Regions from separate parts of the Microbacterium azadirachtae genome, predicted to be linked through region 2. Evidence: riboswitches for the same ligand, from Rfam matches in the RefSeq annotation. Region 2 holds a riboswitch; the other holds the start of a gene.
The links. A riboswitch is a leader RNA that binds a small molecule or an ion and turns the genes downstream of it on or off. The one in region 2 is predicted to bind thiamine pyrophosphate.

Region 1 (7,723 bases), 1.8 Mb from region 2:
GTCATGCCGCCTCCTCGGTCCGGGCCGCGTCGGCCGCGTCGGCGGGGGCGAGGGCGATCCGGTGGCCGCCGAGGTGGCGGATCACGTCGTCGTCGTGCGTCACCGCGATCACGGCGGTGCCGCGCGCGATCTCCTCCTGCAGCAGGCTCACGATCCCGATCCAGCCCCGCCGGTCCTGCCCGAAGGTCGGCTCGTCCAGCACGACCACGGCGGGCGCCGCGGCGAGCACGGTGGCCACCGACAGCCGCCGCTTCTGACCGCCCGAGAGCGTGAACGGGTTGGCGGCGGCGAGCGCCGTGAGGCCGAGCCGGTCGAGCAGGGCGTCGACGACGGCATCGACGCGCGGGGCCTCCCAGCCGAGGGCCCGCGGACCCACCGCGAGCTCGTCGCGCACGGTCTGCGTGAGGAACTGATGCTCCGGATCCTGGAACACCATCCCGATGCGGGTGAGCAGCTCGCGCGAGGTCCACGCCGACGGGCGACGGCCGCGTCGCCCGCGGAGCTCCTCCTCGGCCTCCACCAGCCCCCGCAGCGGATCCAGGAGACCGGCGAGGGTCAGGGCCAGCGTGGACTTGCCGGCACCGTTGGGGCCGACGATGACCGTCGCGGCAGCGTCCGGCACCGTCAGGTCGAGGCCGCTCTGCACCGCGGAACGGCGGTCGCGCGACACCGCGAGATCCCGGGTCGTGAGCACGCCCTCCCCGGCCGACGGCGCCGGCGGCAGCACCGGGAGGTCGACCGGGTGGCCCGGCACCCACACGCCCGCGTCGGCCAGAGCGTCGCCGTACGCGCCGAAGACGTCGGCGGGCCTGCCGTCGGCGAGCAGTCCGCCGCCGGCGCCCACGACGATGACGCGCGTCATCAGGTCGGCCCAGATCCCGGTGCGGTGCTCGATGACGACCAGCGTCGCGCCCGTCGCCTCGACCACCCGCTCGACGCTCGCGCGGATCTCGCGCACGCCGTCCGGATCCAGGTTGGCCGTCGGCTCGTCCAGCAGCAGCAGCCCGGGCCGCATCGCGAGCGCGCCAGCGAGGGCCAGGCGCTGCTTCTGCCCGCCGGACAGCGCGGACGTCCGGCGGTCGAGCGGCACGTCGAGACCCACTGCGTCGAGCGCCTGCCCGACTCGCTCGGGGATCTCCGCCGCGGGGACGCCGAGGTTCTCACAGCCGAACGCGACGTCGTCGCCGACCCGGCTCAGCACGACACCGGCATCCGGATCCTGCAGCACCAGGCCGATGCGCCCGCGGCGGCTCTCCGGATCCGCGCCGTCGACGAGAAGGGATCCGCTGCGCTCGCCCTCGTCGGCGTCGCCGAGCAGCCCCGCCATCCCCGTCAGGAGGGTGGACTTGCCCGCGCCGGAGGCGCCGAGCAGCAGCACGCGCTCGCCGGGCTCGATCGTGAAGGACACGTCGCTGACCGCGGGCAGGCGGCGGCCGGCGTAGCGCCAGCCCCACCGGTCCGCGACGACGCGGGCCGCACCCGCGGTCATGTCAGACCTCGCGACGCAGCTCGCGTCCGGCGGCGAAGCGGCTGAGCGCACCGGTCGCGGCGAGCGCGCGCACCAGCAGCCAGCCGAGCACGCCGGCGAGCACCGCACCCGAGACGACGAGGGTGCCGAGGTAGATCGCGTTGAACTCGAGGCTCTTGAGGATGTTCGGCGAGCTGCCGTAGAACAGCTCGAACACCCAGGCGCCCACCGCCGCGGCGACACCGGAGAGCGCGGCCACCGGCAGCGAGAAGCGACGGTAGAGGAAGACGGCGAAGATCAGCTCGGCACCCAGGCCCTGCGCGATGCCCTCGAGCACCGTGGATACTCCCCAGATGTTGCCGATCAGCATCGAGACGACCGCCGCGACGACCTCGACCACGAGCGCCGCGCCGGGCTTGCGGATGACGAGTCCGCCGACGACGCCGCCGAGCAGCCAGATCCCGACGGCGATCCCGCCGAGGCCCGGGGTGAGTGCGTCGGCGGCCGAGAACCAGGCGTAGCCGATGGTGTTCCAGACCCAGAAGACCAGGCCGATCGCGACGCCCAGGACGGCGGCGACGACGATGTCGACGACCCGCCAGTTCAGGCGGCGCGCGACCGCTCCCATGCTCGCGTTGCGTGCGGTTGCCGTTGCATGCATGACTGTTGCTCCTCCCTGCGCCGGCATGATCCGGATCAGGTTCGACGGTCGAAGCGCGATTCGCTCCCTCTCAGCCCGGCTCGCCGGACTCCCGTGGTGATCCGCCCATCTTAGCCCCGGCCGAGAGGCGCCGCGACCGGCGGCGTCGCACCCGGTCGCCGCCCGTTCCGGAGCACCGGATCCCGCGCCGGAACGCACGAGGGGTGTGCGGCGACCGACGTGCGCGCGGATTCCCGCGGCAGAACGGCGTTCGGCTGCCGGTGATCGACACGGCCTCCCGATACGGTAGGAGGGTGAACGAAGACGACGGCCCGGCGGCCGCACAGGGCGATCCCGAGCTCGTCGACGCCCCGGCCGAGACCGCCGCAGCGGATTCGGCGTCCGCCGTCGCGACGCTCGACGCTCCGGCCGAGGTCGCCGAGTCCTCGGACGACCCGATCGCAGGCGACGCCCCTCCGCCGGAGGACCCGAACGCCCCGGCCACCGACGCCCCCGTCTCCGGGGGCCCGGTCGTCGGCGCCGACGCCGTCGACTCCGCGGAGACGGTCGAGCCCGCGGGCCTGTTCCCGGCGCCGGCGCCCGCCCCCGAGGCCGGCCTCCTCTTCCCGCCGACCGACGCTGCCGTCCCGACCGCCCCTGCCTCCTCGGCCGCGACCGGCACGGTCCTCGTCGACGCCGCCTCCGCCGACGCCCCCGCCGCCACGTCCGGCGCCGCGCGTACCGAGGTGCGACCGCTGCCGTCGGCCTCGCTCGTCCGCGGGCCCGATCGCACCCCGACCGCCGCGCTGGCCTGGGTCGACGTCGCCCGCATCGGTTCGACGACCACGGCCGCGGAGCCGGCCTCCTCGCCCGCGCTGCTCGCCGACGCCCCGCGGCGGAGCCTCGTCCGGCCCGCCGTGCTGCTGCCGATCGCGGGCCTGCTCGCGGTCGCCGTGGCCTACGGCGCCACGACCGCGCTCTGGCCCCTCAACGCCGTGAAGCCGACCACGACGGCGGTGGCGTTCCAGCCCGTGGCCGCCCCGGCCGCGGCGGCCGCGTGGCCGACGACCGGCAGCGCCGCGGTCAGCGTGCAGGGCATCGGCACGGTCGCATCCGCCGACCAGCAGGTTCCGATGGCCAGCATCACGAAGCTCGTGACGGTGCTGACCGCCCTCGACAAGATGCCTCTGAAGACCGGAGAGCAGGGCCCCTCCTTCGCGTTCACCCAGGCGGACAGCGACGACTACCTGAACTATCTGCGACAGGACCAGTCGGCTCTGGATGTTCCCGTGGACGGATCCCTCACGCAGTACCAGTTGTTCGAGGGGATCCTGCTCGGCTCCGCCAACAACTACGCCGATCGCCTCGCCCGCGAGCTCTGGGGTTCCGACGAGAACTACGCGGCCGCGGCCAATCAGTGGCTGGCCCAGCACGACCTCGGCGACATCCGCGTCGTGACGCCCTCCGGCTTCGACTTCGGCAACGTCGCCACCCCTCGCGCGCTCATCCAGCTGGGCGAGATCGCGGAGAAGAACCCGGTCATCGCCTCGATCGTGAAGCAGAAGAGCGTCGAGCTGCCCGGTGCCGGGATCGTGGAGAACACGAACGGCCTGATCGATGACGCGGGCATCGTCGGCATCAAGACGGGCACGATCGGCGACGGCGACGACACCCGGTACAACCTGCTCTCCGCGAAGGACGTGGCCGACGGCACCACCACGGTGCGCATCTTCGTCGCCGCGCTCGGACAGAGCAGCGATCAGGGTCGGGTCGACGTCTCACGGGCGCTCTACGCCGACGTCGAGGCAGCACTGAAGAACCAGCCGCAGACGGTCACCAAGGGTACGACGCTCGGCACGGTCGACACCGCCTGGGGCGAGACGTCGCAGGTCATCGCCGCCGACGACGCCCGCGTCACCCTGTGGAACGGCGCTTCGGCGTCGGCCACGACGAAGTTCGCGCTGGGGGACACGTGGAAGGCCGGCGCGAAGGCCGGGACGCTCGCCCTCAAGGGTCCGCTGGATGCGACGACGGTGCCGCTCACGCTGCGCACCGAGCTGAAGGGACCGAGTCTCTGGTGGCGACTGAGTCACCCTCTCGAGCTGTTCGGTCTGACCAAGTAGGGGCACGAGCGCGTCCGCGCGGTCGGACGCTCTCGGCATCTGCCACCGCGAGAACGACGGAGCGCCGCCGCCCTGGCCAGGACGACGGCGCTCGTGCCGTGATGATCGCGGTGCGTGTCAGAGATCGTCCGACCGCGGGGCGTCTGCCGCCTCCGCGGCCTCGACCGCCCGCTCGGCCACCGCGACCGGAGCGGACCCGGCTCCGGCGACCGCGGCGCCTCCGGCCTCGGTCTCCGAGGCGACCGAGCCCTCTGCGGGCACCGTGACGGTCCCGGTGACGAGTGCGGCGTCGGCGTCGGTGTCACTCGCCGCCTGCTCGAACTGCGACTGGTAGAGCCGCCAGTACGCGCCCTCGGCCGCGATCAGTTGCTCGTGCGTGCCCTTCTCCACGATGTCGCCGTGCTCCATCACGAGGATGAGGTCGGCATCGCGGATCGTGGACAGGCGGTGCGCGATCACGAACGACGTGCGGCCGTGCCGCAGCGCCGCCATGGCGTGCTGCAGCAGCAGCTCGGTGCGGGTGTCGACGGCCGACGTGGCCTCGTCCAGGATGAGGATCGACGGCTGCGCCACGAACGCGCGCGCGATCGTGATCAGCTGGCGCTCACCGGCCGACACGTTCGACGCGTCCTCGTCGAGCTTCGTCTCATAGCCCTCGGGGAGGGCGTGCACGAAGCGGTCGACGTAGGTCGCCTTGGCGGCCTCGATGACCTCGTCATCGCTCGCCGTGGAACGGCCGTACCGGATGTTCTCCCGGATCGTGCCCGCGAACAGCCACGGATCCTGCAGCACCATGCCGGTGCGGGAGCGCAGATCCGACCGCTCCATCTCGGCGATGTCCTGCCCGTCGAGCAGGATGCGGCCGCCGCTGAGCTCGTAGAACCGCATGATGAGGTTCACCAGCGTGGTCTTGCCCGCGCCGGTCGGGCCGACGATCGCGACAGTCTGCCCCGGCTCCACGCGGAACGACAGGTCGGTGATGAGCGGCCGGTCCTCCGTGTAGGAGAAGGCGACGTGCTCGAACTCGATCACGCCCTTGCCGTCGGTGACGGTGGGGGCGTCGTCGATGTCCGGATCCTGCTCCTCCGCGTCCAGCAGCTCGAAGACGCGCTCGGCCGAGGCGGTGCCCGACTGCACGACCGCCGCCATGCCTCCCAGCTCGCTCAGCGGCTGGGTGAACTGCTGCGAGTACTGGATGAACGCCTGCACGTCGCCCAGACGGATCTGGCCGCTCGCGACCATGAGGCCGCCGAGCACGGCGAGGCCGACGTACGTCAGGCTCCCGATGAACGTCATCGCCGGCATGATGATGCCGGACAAGAACTGCGCCTTGAACGCGGCCTGGTACAGATCCTCGTTCTCGACCTGGAACTTCTCCAGCGCGTCCTTCTCGCGGCCGAACACCTTCACCAGGGCGTGGCCCGAGAAGGCCTCCTCGACGCGGGCGTTCAGGCGGCCGACCTTCTTCCACTGGATGCCGAACGCCTTCTGCGAGCGCGGCCCGATGACGCCGAAGATCACGGCCATCAGCGGCAGCGCCACGAGGGCGACGAGCGCCAGCTGCCAGGAGATCGAGAACATCATGATCAGCACGCCGATCACCGTGAGCACCGAGGTGAGCGCACCGGACAGCGACTGCTGCATGGTCTGCGTGATGTTGTCGATGTCGTTCGTGACGCGCGAGATCAGCTCGCCGCGCTGCACCTTGTCGAAGTACGACAGCGGCAGGCGGTTGATCTTCGCCTCGACGTCCTCCCGCAGGCGCCACATCGTGCGCACCATGATGACGTTGATCACGTAGCCCTGGATCCAGCTCAGCAGGGCGGAGCCGACGTAGATCGCCAGCACCGCGGTGATCACCCAGCGCAGCTGGTCGAAGTGGATCCCGTCGCCGACCCGGAAGTCGCCGAACGCGGCGACCATGTCGGCGAACTGGTTCTGGCCGCCCTGGCGCAGCGTCTCGACGACCTGGCTCTTCGGCGTGCCCGCGGGGAAACCGGGGAAGTCGCCGTTGGGCTGGCCGAGCGTCTTGGAGATCACACCCTCGTAGATGATGTTCGTCGCGTTGCCGAGCACCTTGGGCGCGGCGACGGACAGCACGACCCCGATCGCGCCGAAGATCGACACGAGCACGAACCACACGGCGCTGGGCTTGAGCAGCCCGATCATGCGCTTGAAGCTCGGGCCGAACTGGCTCGCCTTGCCGGGCGCGGGCCCGTCGAACATGCCGCCACCCTGCAGGCGCGCCTTCTCGGCCTGCTCGGCCTCCTCGCGCTCCTCGTCGGTCATCTCCGCCGTCGCGGTCGCGGCACCGCCGGCGTACTTCGCCCGACGCGCCTCCATGCGGGCGGCCCGAGCGGCCTTCTTGTCGGTGTTGTCGGTCATGCGTCCACCCCCAGCTGCGACTCGACGATCTCTCGATAGGTGTCGCTGGTCTCGAGCAGCTGCTCGTGCGTGCCGACCGCGACCATCGTGCCGCCTTCGAGCACCACGATCCGGTCGGCGTCGGTGATGGTCGACACGCGCTGCGCGACGACGATCTTGGTCACGTGCGGGAGCTCGCGCCACAGCGCCTGACGGAGTCGGGCGTCCGTGGTGAGGTCGAGCGCCGAGAACGAGTCGTCGAAGACCAGGATCTCGGGCTGATGCACGATCGCGCGGGCGATCGCGAGGCGCTGGCGCTGGCCGCCCGAGACGTTCGTCCCACCCTGGGTGATCGAGGAGTCGAGCCCCTTCGGCATCTCCGAGACGAAGTCCTTCGCCTGGGCGATCTCGAGCGCCGCCCACAGCTCCTCGTCGGTCGCGTCCTCCTTGCCGAAGCGGAGGTTCGAGGCGACCGTGCCGCTGAACAGGAACGGCCGCTGCGGCACGAGCCCGATGCTCCTCCACAGCGCGTCGACGTCGGCCTCGCGCACGTCCGTGCCGCCGACCGCCACCGCGCCGCCGGTCACATCGAACAGGCGCGGGATCAGCGAGACGAGGGTCGTCTTGCCCGCACCTGTGGATCCGACGATCGCGACGGTCTCACCCGGCTCCGCGCCGAAGCTGATGCCGGTCAGCACCGGCGACTCGGCACCCGGGTAGGTGAACTCGACGTCGTCGAACGCGACGGCGCCCGGTGCCGGGAACCGCACCACGCCGTCGACCGGACGGCTCATGGTCTGCTCGGCGTCGAGCACCTCGCCGACGCGCTCGGCCGAGACCGCGGCGCGCGGGATCATCATCGCCATGAAGCTGGACATGATGACGCCCATCATGATCTGCCCGATGTACTGCATGAACGCGAACAGCGTGCCGACCTCGACGTTGCCGTTGTCGACCTCGATGCCGCCGAACCAGATCACGCCCACGATGGTGACGTTGAGGATCAGCATGAACAGCGGGAACAGCAGCACGAAAAGGGATCCGACGTTGCGACCGACCACCATGATGTCGGTGTTCGCGCCGCGGAAGCGCTCCTCCTCGATGCGCTCGCGCACGAAGGCGCGCACG
Region 2 (7,723 bases):
ATGGCGCGACGGATCGGCGCGATGGTCTCCCACCACTCGGCCGCAACGGCATCCGCGGCGGGTGCCGTGGTCAGGCCGCCGCGCCGCCAGAGCCCGGAGAAGTGGCTGACGGGTCCGTGACCGGATCCGACCTGCAGCTCCGTGCCCGCCGCGATCGACTCCCGCAGCCATTCCCGCACCTCCGCGACCGCGTCACGCCACTCGTGATCGGCGGCGCGGCGCGTGGCCACGCCCGCGGACAGCGAGCACCCGGTGCCGTGGGTGCTGGTCGTCCGCAGGCGCGGACCCGGATAGTCGCGCAGCGTTCCCCGGGGGCCGACGAGCGCGTCCGGGGCCTCGGCTGTGCCGAGGTGGCCGCCCTTGACCAGCACCAGGGCGCCGGACGCGGCCGCGAGCCGCTGGGCCTGACCGCGCGCGGCGGCCCAGTCGGCAGCCGGCGGCTCGCCGAGCAGGACCGCCAGCTCGGGCAGGTTCGGCGTGATCAGATCCGCCAGCGGCAGGAGCTCCCGGAGCGCCTGCTCGGCATCGTCGTCGAGGAGCCTGTGACCGGAGGTGGCGACCATGACCGGATCCAGCACGACCGTCGGCGGGCGATGGGAGCGCAGCCAGGACGCGACCTCGGCGATCACGGCGGATCCGGCGAGCATGCCGATCTTGACGGCGTCGACGCGCACGTCCTCGCCGATCGCGTCGAGCTGGGCGCGCAGGAACTCCGCCGGCGGCACGTGCACCGCGCTCACGCCGCGGGTGTTCTGCGCGGTCAGCGCCGTGATCACCGCCATCCCGTAGCCGCCGTTCGCGGCGATCGCCTTGAGGTCGGCCTGGATGCCCGCACCTCCGGACGGGTCGCTGCCGGCGATCGAGAGCACCCGCGGAACCCCGCCGGCGCCCCACGCCCGCAGCAGTCCTCGGGCGGCCCCCTGCGGATCCGGCGCCGCGCACAGCGCGGACACCACGGCGACGCCGGCCGCGCCGGCCGCCCGCAGCGGGGCGACGTCGTCGTACCCGATCCCGCCGATCGCGACGCAGGGCAGCGGGCTCTGCGCGGCGAAGGCCGCGAACCCCGCCACGCCGAGAGGCTCAGGATGATCCGGCTTGGTGCTCGTGGGGCGGATGACGCCGACGCCGAGATAGTCCACCGTCCCGGGCGGCAGCGCGCGCACGGCGTCCAGATGCTCCGGACGGTTCGCCGTGAGGCCGACGATCGCCTCCGGACCGAGCAGCGAACGCGCCGCCGTCGGCGACGCGTCCGACTGGCCGAGGTGGATGCCGTCCACCCGGGCACCACGGCGCCGCGCCTCGAGGACCGCGTCGAGGCGGTCGTCGGCGACGAGCAGCGCCCGCCCGTCGATCACGCGGGACAGCACCTCGAGCTGTGCGACGAACGACGCGTGGTCTGCCTCCTTGTCGCGCAGCTGGACGATCCGCACGCCCGCCGTCACCGCCGCGTCGACCACGGCGGCCACGCCCCGCTCACCGCTGAGCACCGGATCGGTCACCAGGTACAGCGCGAGATCGTCTGCGCGCAGACGGGACGCGAGCGCGTCGCCTCCGCGCTCCGGCGGAGCCGTCTCGGGGGCGGGCACCGCGTCGAGCAGGTCGACGGCGGTCATGCGGCGACACCCGTCTCGACGCGGGCCCGCGCCGCGATCCGCCCGGGTTCGACCGCCGACAGCGCATCGAGCAGACCTACCGCGAACGAGCCCGGCCCCGCGGCCCTCGCCGCGGCGTCCTCCGCGGCGAGGGTGTAGACCAGCGTCGCTGCGGACGCGGCCAGGAGCGGGCTGTCGCCCGTGCGGCGGGCGGTGCCGAGGAACGCCGCCATCACGGCGCCGAGCGCGCAGCCGCCTCCCGTGACCCGTGTGAGCAGGGCATCGCCGTTGCCCAGGCGCAGCTCGCGGTCCGCATCGACCAGGAGGTCGACGGGACCGGAGACGGCGACCGCTCCCCCGGTCCGGCGGGCGAGGTCGCGGGCGGCGTCGGCCGCGGCCTCGGTCGAGTCCAGGGCGTCCACACCGCGACCGCCCTGGGAGACGCCGGCGAGGGCCAGGATCTCGGAGGCGTTGCCGCGGATCACCGTCGGGCGCAGAGCCAGCAGATCCTGCGCCAGCGCCGTGCGCACCGGCAGGGCGCCGACCGCGACCGGGTCGAGCACCCAGGGCGTCCCCGCCGTGCGTGCTCCTCCGACGGCTTCGAGGCTCGCAGAGCGCTGCTCGGGCGTCGGGGTGCCGAGATTGACGAGCAGTCCGGACGAGATCGCCGCGAACATGCCGGCCTCACCCGTGATGTCCACCATCGCGGGTGCGGCGCCGAGGGCGAGCAGCACGTTCGCCGTGAAGCCGGTCACCACCGAGTTCGTGATGCAGTGCACGAGCGGAGGCTCGGCCCGCAGCTCTTCGAGAAGGCCCGCGGCGGACTCCACCACGGACTCGGACGACAATTCCAGACGCGCGTTCATCGCGACATCCCTTCGCTAGTACGACCTAGATCAGGTTCGACGGGTGTGATCTCAGCCGCGGATGCGGCACCCCGTGTCACTGCCGGTCAGTCTAGCCACGAACGCCTCCGGCGCAGCGTCCGCCGTGCGCCGGGTGCAGGACGGGAGAACGCCTGCACGATGGATCCGTGGATCCGGGTCGTGCAGGCGTTCCCGCGTCGTGCGCGTCGCGTCTCAGTCTCGGATCTGCGCCCCGAGCCGCTCGGTCGCCACCGCGACGCCGGCGAGCTTCGCCTCCGTTGCCTCGGCCGCGGTGAGCGTGCGGTCGTCGGCGCGGAAGCGCAGCGCGAAGGTCAGGCTCTTGGACCCGGACGGCACGCCTTCGCCGCGGTAGTCGTCGACGAGGCGGACGGACTCGAGCAGCGCCCCGGAGCCCTCGGCCAGCGCCGCGCGGACGTCGGCCGCCGGGACCTCGGCGGCGACCACGAGCGAGACGTCCTGCGTGGCGGCCGGGTACGTGGACAGCGACGCCGCGACGACGCGCTCGCCGGCCATCGCCAGCACGCCGTCGAGGTCGAGCTCGAGGACGACGGCGCGACCCGGCAGATCCGCGTCCGCGGCGACCTGCGGGTGCAGCTCCCCGACGTAGCCGACCTCGGCGCCGCGCACCTGCAGCACGCCGGTGCGGCCGGGGTGCAGCGCCGCGCGGCTGCCCTGCACCACGTCGATCGGCACGCCGGCGGCATCCGCGATCACGCGCACGGCGTCGAGCGCCTCGCTGAGGCCGTACTCCTCGGCCGCGCGGCCCGGCTGACGCGGGGTGACGTGCCCCGTGAACAGCGCCGCCACGTGGCGCGCCTGCGGCGGGATCGATGCGTTCAGGGCGGCAAGGGTCTCGTCCGAAGGACGGATCCCCAGCGGAGGAACGTCCTCCGTGCCGTACACGACGCCCGGCTCGGGCAGGAACACGACGCCGGTCTCGAAGATCGCCAGATCCACCAGCCCGCGGGCGATGTTGCGGTGCGCGATCTGCAGCAGGCCGGGGACGAGCGAACGGCGCAGGAACGGCGCCTGCCCGTCGAGGGGGTTCGCCAGGCGGACGCCCGGGAGGCTCTCGCCCGACGCGGAGCCGTGCAGGTCGTTCTGCTCCTGCGTGGTGAACGGGAACGCGGGGGTCTCCACGAGTCCTGCGGCGGCGAGGGCGTTCGCGACGCGGCGGCGTCCCTGCTGCAGCTCGGTGAGACCGCGACCCGAGGGCGGCGTCGGCAGCACCGAGGGGATGCGGTCCAGCCCGTGGATGCGCGCCACCTCTTCGGCCAGCGTCCACTTGTCGGTGAGATCGGGCCGCCAGCTCGGCGGGATGACGTTCCAGCCGCCGTCGACCGCCGTGACCTCGGCGCCGATCGTCTCGAGCGCGCCGGTCACCTCGTCGTCGTCGTAGTCGACGCCGATGAGCCCCTGCACGAAGCCGGACGGCAGATCGATGCCCTCGATGAACACCTCGGCGAAGAGGGCCCCGCCCTCCTCGGTCAGGGTGCCGCCGGCGAGCTCGACCATCAGGTCGGCCACCCGCCGCGCCGCGGCGAACGGGATGAGCGGGTCCACGCCGCGCTCGAAGCGCTTGGACGCCTCGCTGGGCAGCTTGTGACGGCGGGCCGAGCGCGCGATGGTGATCGGGTCGAACGTGGCCGCCTCGATCAGCACGTTGCGCGTGGTGTCGCTCATCTCGGTGGTGCCGCCGCCCATGACGCCGGCGAGGCCGATCGGTCCGGATCCGTCGGTGATGAGCAGATCCTCGTCGCTGAGCGTGCGCTCCTGACCGTCGAGGGTGACCATGGTCTCCCCCGCCGCGGCGCGACGCACCACGATGCCGCCGTCCAGCTTGTCGAGGTCGTAGCCGTGCACGGGGTTGCCGAGCTCGAGCATGACGTAGTTGGTGATGTCGATGAGCACCCCGAGCGAGCGCATGCCCGCGAGCGTCAGCCGGGCGATCATCCACGGCGGGGTGGGGCGGGACGGATCCACGCCGCGCACCACGCGCGTGACGAACTCGGTCGCTCCCACGGCGCCGCGGATGGGCGCCGCGTCCTCGACCACCGCCGTGAAGCCGGTGCCGGGCTGCAGCTCCGCGAAGTCGCGCTCGGCCGGGTCGCGGAAGGATGCGCCCGTGGCGTGCGCGTACTCGCGCGCCACCCCGCGGATCGAGAACGCGTAGCCGCGGTCGGGCGTGACGTTGATGTCGACGGCCACGTCGTCGAGCCCGAGAAGCGCGATCGCGTCGGCGCCGACGGGGGCGTCGATGCCGAGCTCGGCCAGGATCAGGATCCCGTTGTGCTCGTCGCCGAGGCCCAGCTCGCGCGCCGAGGCGATCATCCCGTCGGAGACGTGGCCGTAGGTCTTGCGGGCCGCGATCGGGAACGGGCCGGGCAGCACCGCGCCGGGCAGCGTCACGACGACCTTGTCGCCGACGGCGAAGTTGCGGGCGCCGCAGACGATGCCTCGGATATCGCGGCCCGGATGGGCCGGATCGGTCGATGAGCCCGTCGAAGCGTCCGCCTCGCCGACGTCGACCTGGCACCAGCGGATCGTCTTGCCGTTGGACTGCGACTCCTCCTCGAAGGAGAGCACCTGCCCGACGACGACCGGGCCCGAGATGCCGAAGCCGTGCAGCTCCTCCTCCTCGAAGCCCACCGCGACGAGCGCGGCGAAGACGTCGTCCGGCGTGACCGAGTCGGCCACATCCACGTACTCACGCAGCCACGAAAGCGGGACGCGCATCACACCACCATCCCGAACTGCTCGCTGAAACGGACATCGCCCTCGGCCATGTCCCGCATGTCCTGCACGTCGCTGCGGAACATCAAAGCGCGCTCCACGCCCATGCCGAACGCGAAGCCGCTGTACACGTCGGGGTCGATGCCCGCGGCGCGCAGCACATTGGGGTTGATCATCCCGCAGCCGCCCCACTCGATCCAGCGCGCACCGCCCTTGAAGGTGGGGTGCCACAGGTCGAGCTCGGCGGACGGCTCGGTGAAGGGGAAGAAGTTCGTGCGGAAGCGCGTCTTCGCCTCCGGGCCGAAGAGCTGACGCGCGACGTGGTCGAGCGTGCCCTTCAGGTGCGCCATCGAGATGCCCTTGTCGACGACGAGGCCCTCGAACTGCGTGAACACCGGAAGGTGCGTCGCGTCGAACTCGTCGGTGCGGTACACCCGGCCGGGGCAGAGCACGTAGATCGGCACCTCGCGGTCGAGCATCGAGCGCACCTGGACCGGGCTCGTGTGCGTGCGCATCACGAGGTGGCGCGAGGCCGGATCCACGTAGAAGGTGTCCTGCTCCTGCCGCGCGGGGTGATCGACGTCGAAGTTCAGCGCGTCGAAGTTGAACCACTCGTGCTCGAGCTCGGGCCCCTCCGCGATCTCCCAGCCCATGCCGACGAACACGTCGCTGATCTGCTCCTGCAGCAGGGTGAGCGGGTGCCGGGCGCCGACCGGGGTGCGCGAGGCCACGGCGGTGATGTCGACGCGCTCCGCCTCCAGGCGGGCGGCGGTCTCCGCCTCAGCGAGCTCCGCCTCCTTGGCCGCGAGCGCCTGCGTGACCCGGCCGCGGCCCTGCCCGATGAGCTTGCCGAAGGCGGCCTTGTGCTCGGGCGCGACCTGGCGCATCGACGCGTTCAGGACCGCGAGCGGCGACCCTTCGGCGACGTGCGCGGCGCGCGCGGCTTTGAGCTGGGCCGTGTCGGCCGCGGATCCGATCGCGGCGAGCGCGGCCTCGACGGCGGATTCCACCGCCTCGGGCGTGATGTCGGGAGAGTTCTGTGCGTTGTCGGACACGAGAACCGAGTCTACCGGCGCGTCCGCGCCCCCTTGGAGCAGGCCCGCTCAGAGCGGACCGAACATCGACGTCCCCGGGCGGGGCGTCCAGGTGAGCCGCTCCCGCTCCAGGGTGGCGAGGAGCCGCGGATCCTTCGCCGCCTGCCGCCGCAGCGTCTCCCGGCTCCTGCCGATGATCGCCGGCGGGACGATGAACGCCGACGCAAGGAGCAGCACCGTGCCGAGGTCGACGAACAGGATCGGACCGAAGTCGCCCGTGGTGAGCACGCTGATCGCGAAGAGGGCGTTGAGCGCGACGAGGATCGCCCCTGCGGCCCACAGTCCGCCGCGCAGGTCCCCCGGACCGCGGCTCGCCACGGACGCCCCCGGTCTCGGCATCCAGCGCCGCACCCTGCGCAGGAACAGCGCGCTGACCGCGGCGACGGCCGCCCCGGCGATCATCCACGGGACCGTGGCGTCGACGCGTGCGGTGACCGCGAGCATGACGAGGGCGAACAGCACGGCCGAGAGGCCCAGGCTCAGGAAGGCTGCCCACATGGCGGCGACGCCGGCGCGGGCGTCGGCGATCTCGCGCAGACGGGTGCCGAACTCCGCGGAGTACCGCGATCCGAGGTCGGGATCCAGCCACTGCTCGATGGTCCGGCTCGACGCAGGCGGATACGCGGAGACCGGATCGACGCGCTGCATGGGTGCGAGCCTACCGGCGCGCTCAGGCCCCCCGGCTGAGCGCGCCGGAGTCAGCGGGGTCCCCCGCCGGCGTCGAGGCGACCGGCCCGTCCCTGGAGCGCGATCACCTCGGTCAGCGTGGACTCGTCGTCGGCCGCCGCGTTGCCCCCGGGCCCGTGCGGCACCTTCGGCGAGCGCCGGGTGCGCACTTCGAGCCACTTCGCGACTCCCGACAGGAGAAGGCACATGGAGATGTAGATGACGGCGACGATCAGCCCTGCCTGCAGCAGCGGACGTCCGGGCTGCGAGCTGAGGTACTTCGCGTAGTAGATGAGCTCGGGGTAGGTGATGATGAAGCCGAGCGCCGTGTCCTTGAGCGTCACCACGAGCTGCGCCACGATCACCGGCAGCATCGCCCGGATCGCCTGAGGCAGCAGGATGAACGCCATCACGCCCGACTTGCGCAGCCCGATCGCGTAGCCCGCTTCCTTCTGCCCCTTCGGCAGCGCCTCCACACCCGCGCGCAGCGCCTCGGCGAGCACCGAGCCGTTGTAGAGCACGAGCCCGATCACGACCGCGGCGTACGCCGACATCCGGAACGTGGATCCGGGGATCGAGTTCACGCCGTAGAAGAAGATCATCATCATGACCAGCACCGGCACGGCGCGCAGCAGCTCGATGACGAGCGTGACCGGCACGCGCACCCAGGCGTGGTCGGAGAGCCGACCGATCGCCAGCACGAAGCCGAGGACGATGCTTCCGACGCCTGCGGCGAGGAAGGCGCTCACGG

Region 1: another riboswitch for thiamine pyrophosphate. It lies ahead of NFX31_RS15300 (ECF transporter S component); the one in region 2 lies ahead of thiM (hydroxyethylthiazole kinase).

The regions. Positions count from the first base shown of each region.
Region 1 covers NZ_CP099706.1:3,227,954-3,235,676, forward strand. The annotation lists gene NFX31_RS15295 (ABC transporter ATP-binding protein) at 2-1,489, opposite strand; gene NFX31_RS15300 (ECF transporter S component) at 1,491-2,129, opposite strand; TPP riboswitch at 2,125-2,234, opposite strand; gene NFX31_RS15305 (D-alanyl-D-alanine carboxypeptidase family protein) at 2,423-4,231, shown strand; gene NFX31_RS15310 (ABC transporter ATP-binding protein) at 4,349-6,574, opposite strand; gene NFX31_RS15315 (ABC transporter ATP-binding protein) at 6,613-7,723, opposite strand, start outside.
Region 2 covers NZ_CP099706.1:1,316,868-1,324,590, reverse strand. The annotation lists gene NFX31_RS06270 (bifunctional hydroxymethylpyrimidine kinase/phosphomethylpyrimidine kinase) at 1-1,613, opposite strand, end outside; gene thiM (hydroxyethylthiazole kinase) at 1,610-2,458, opposite strand; TPP riboswitch at 2,449-2,542, opposite strand; gene pheT (phenylalanine--tRNA ligase subunit beta) at 2,672-5,215, opposite strand; gene pheS (phenylalanine--tRNA ligase subunit alpha) at 5,215-6,267, opposite strand; gene NFX31_RS06250 (hypothetical protein) at 6,316-6,954, opposite strand; gene NFX31_RS06245 (amino acid ABC transporter permease) at 7,005-7,723, opposite strand, start outside.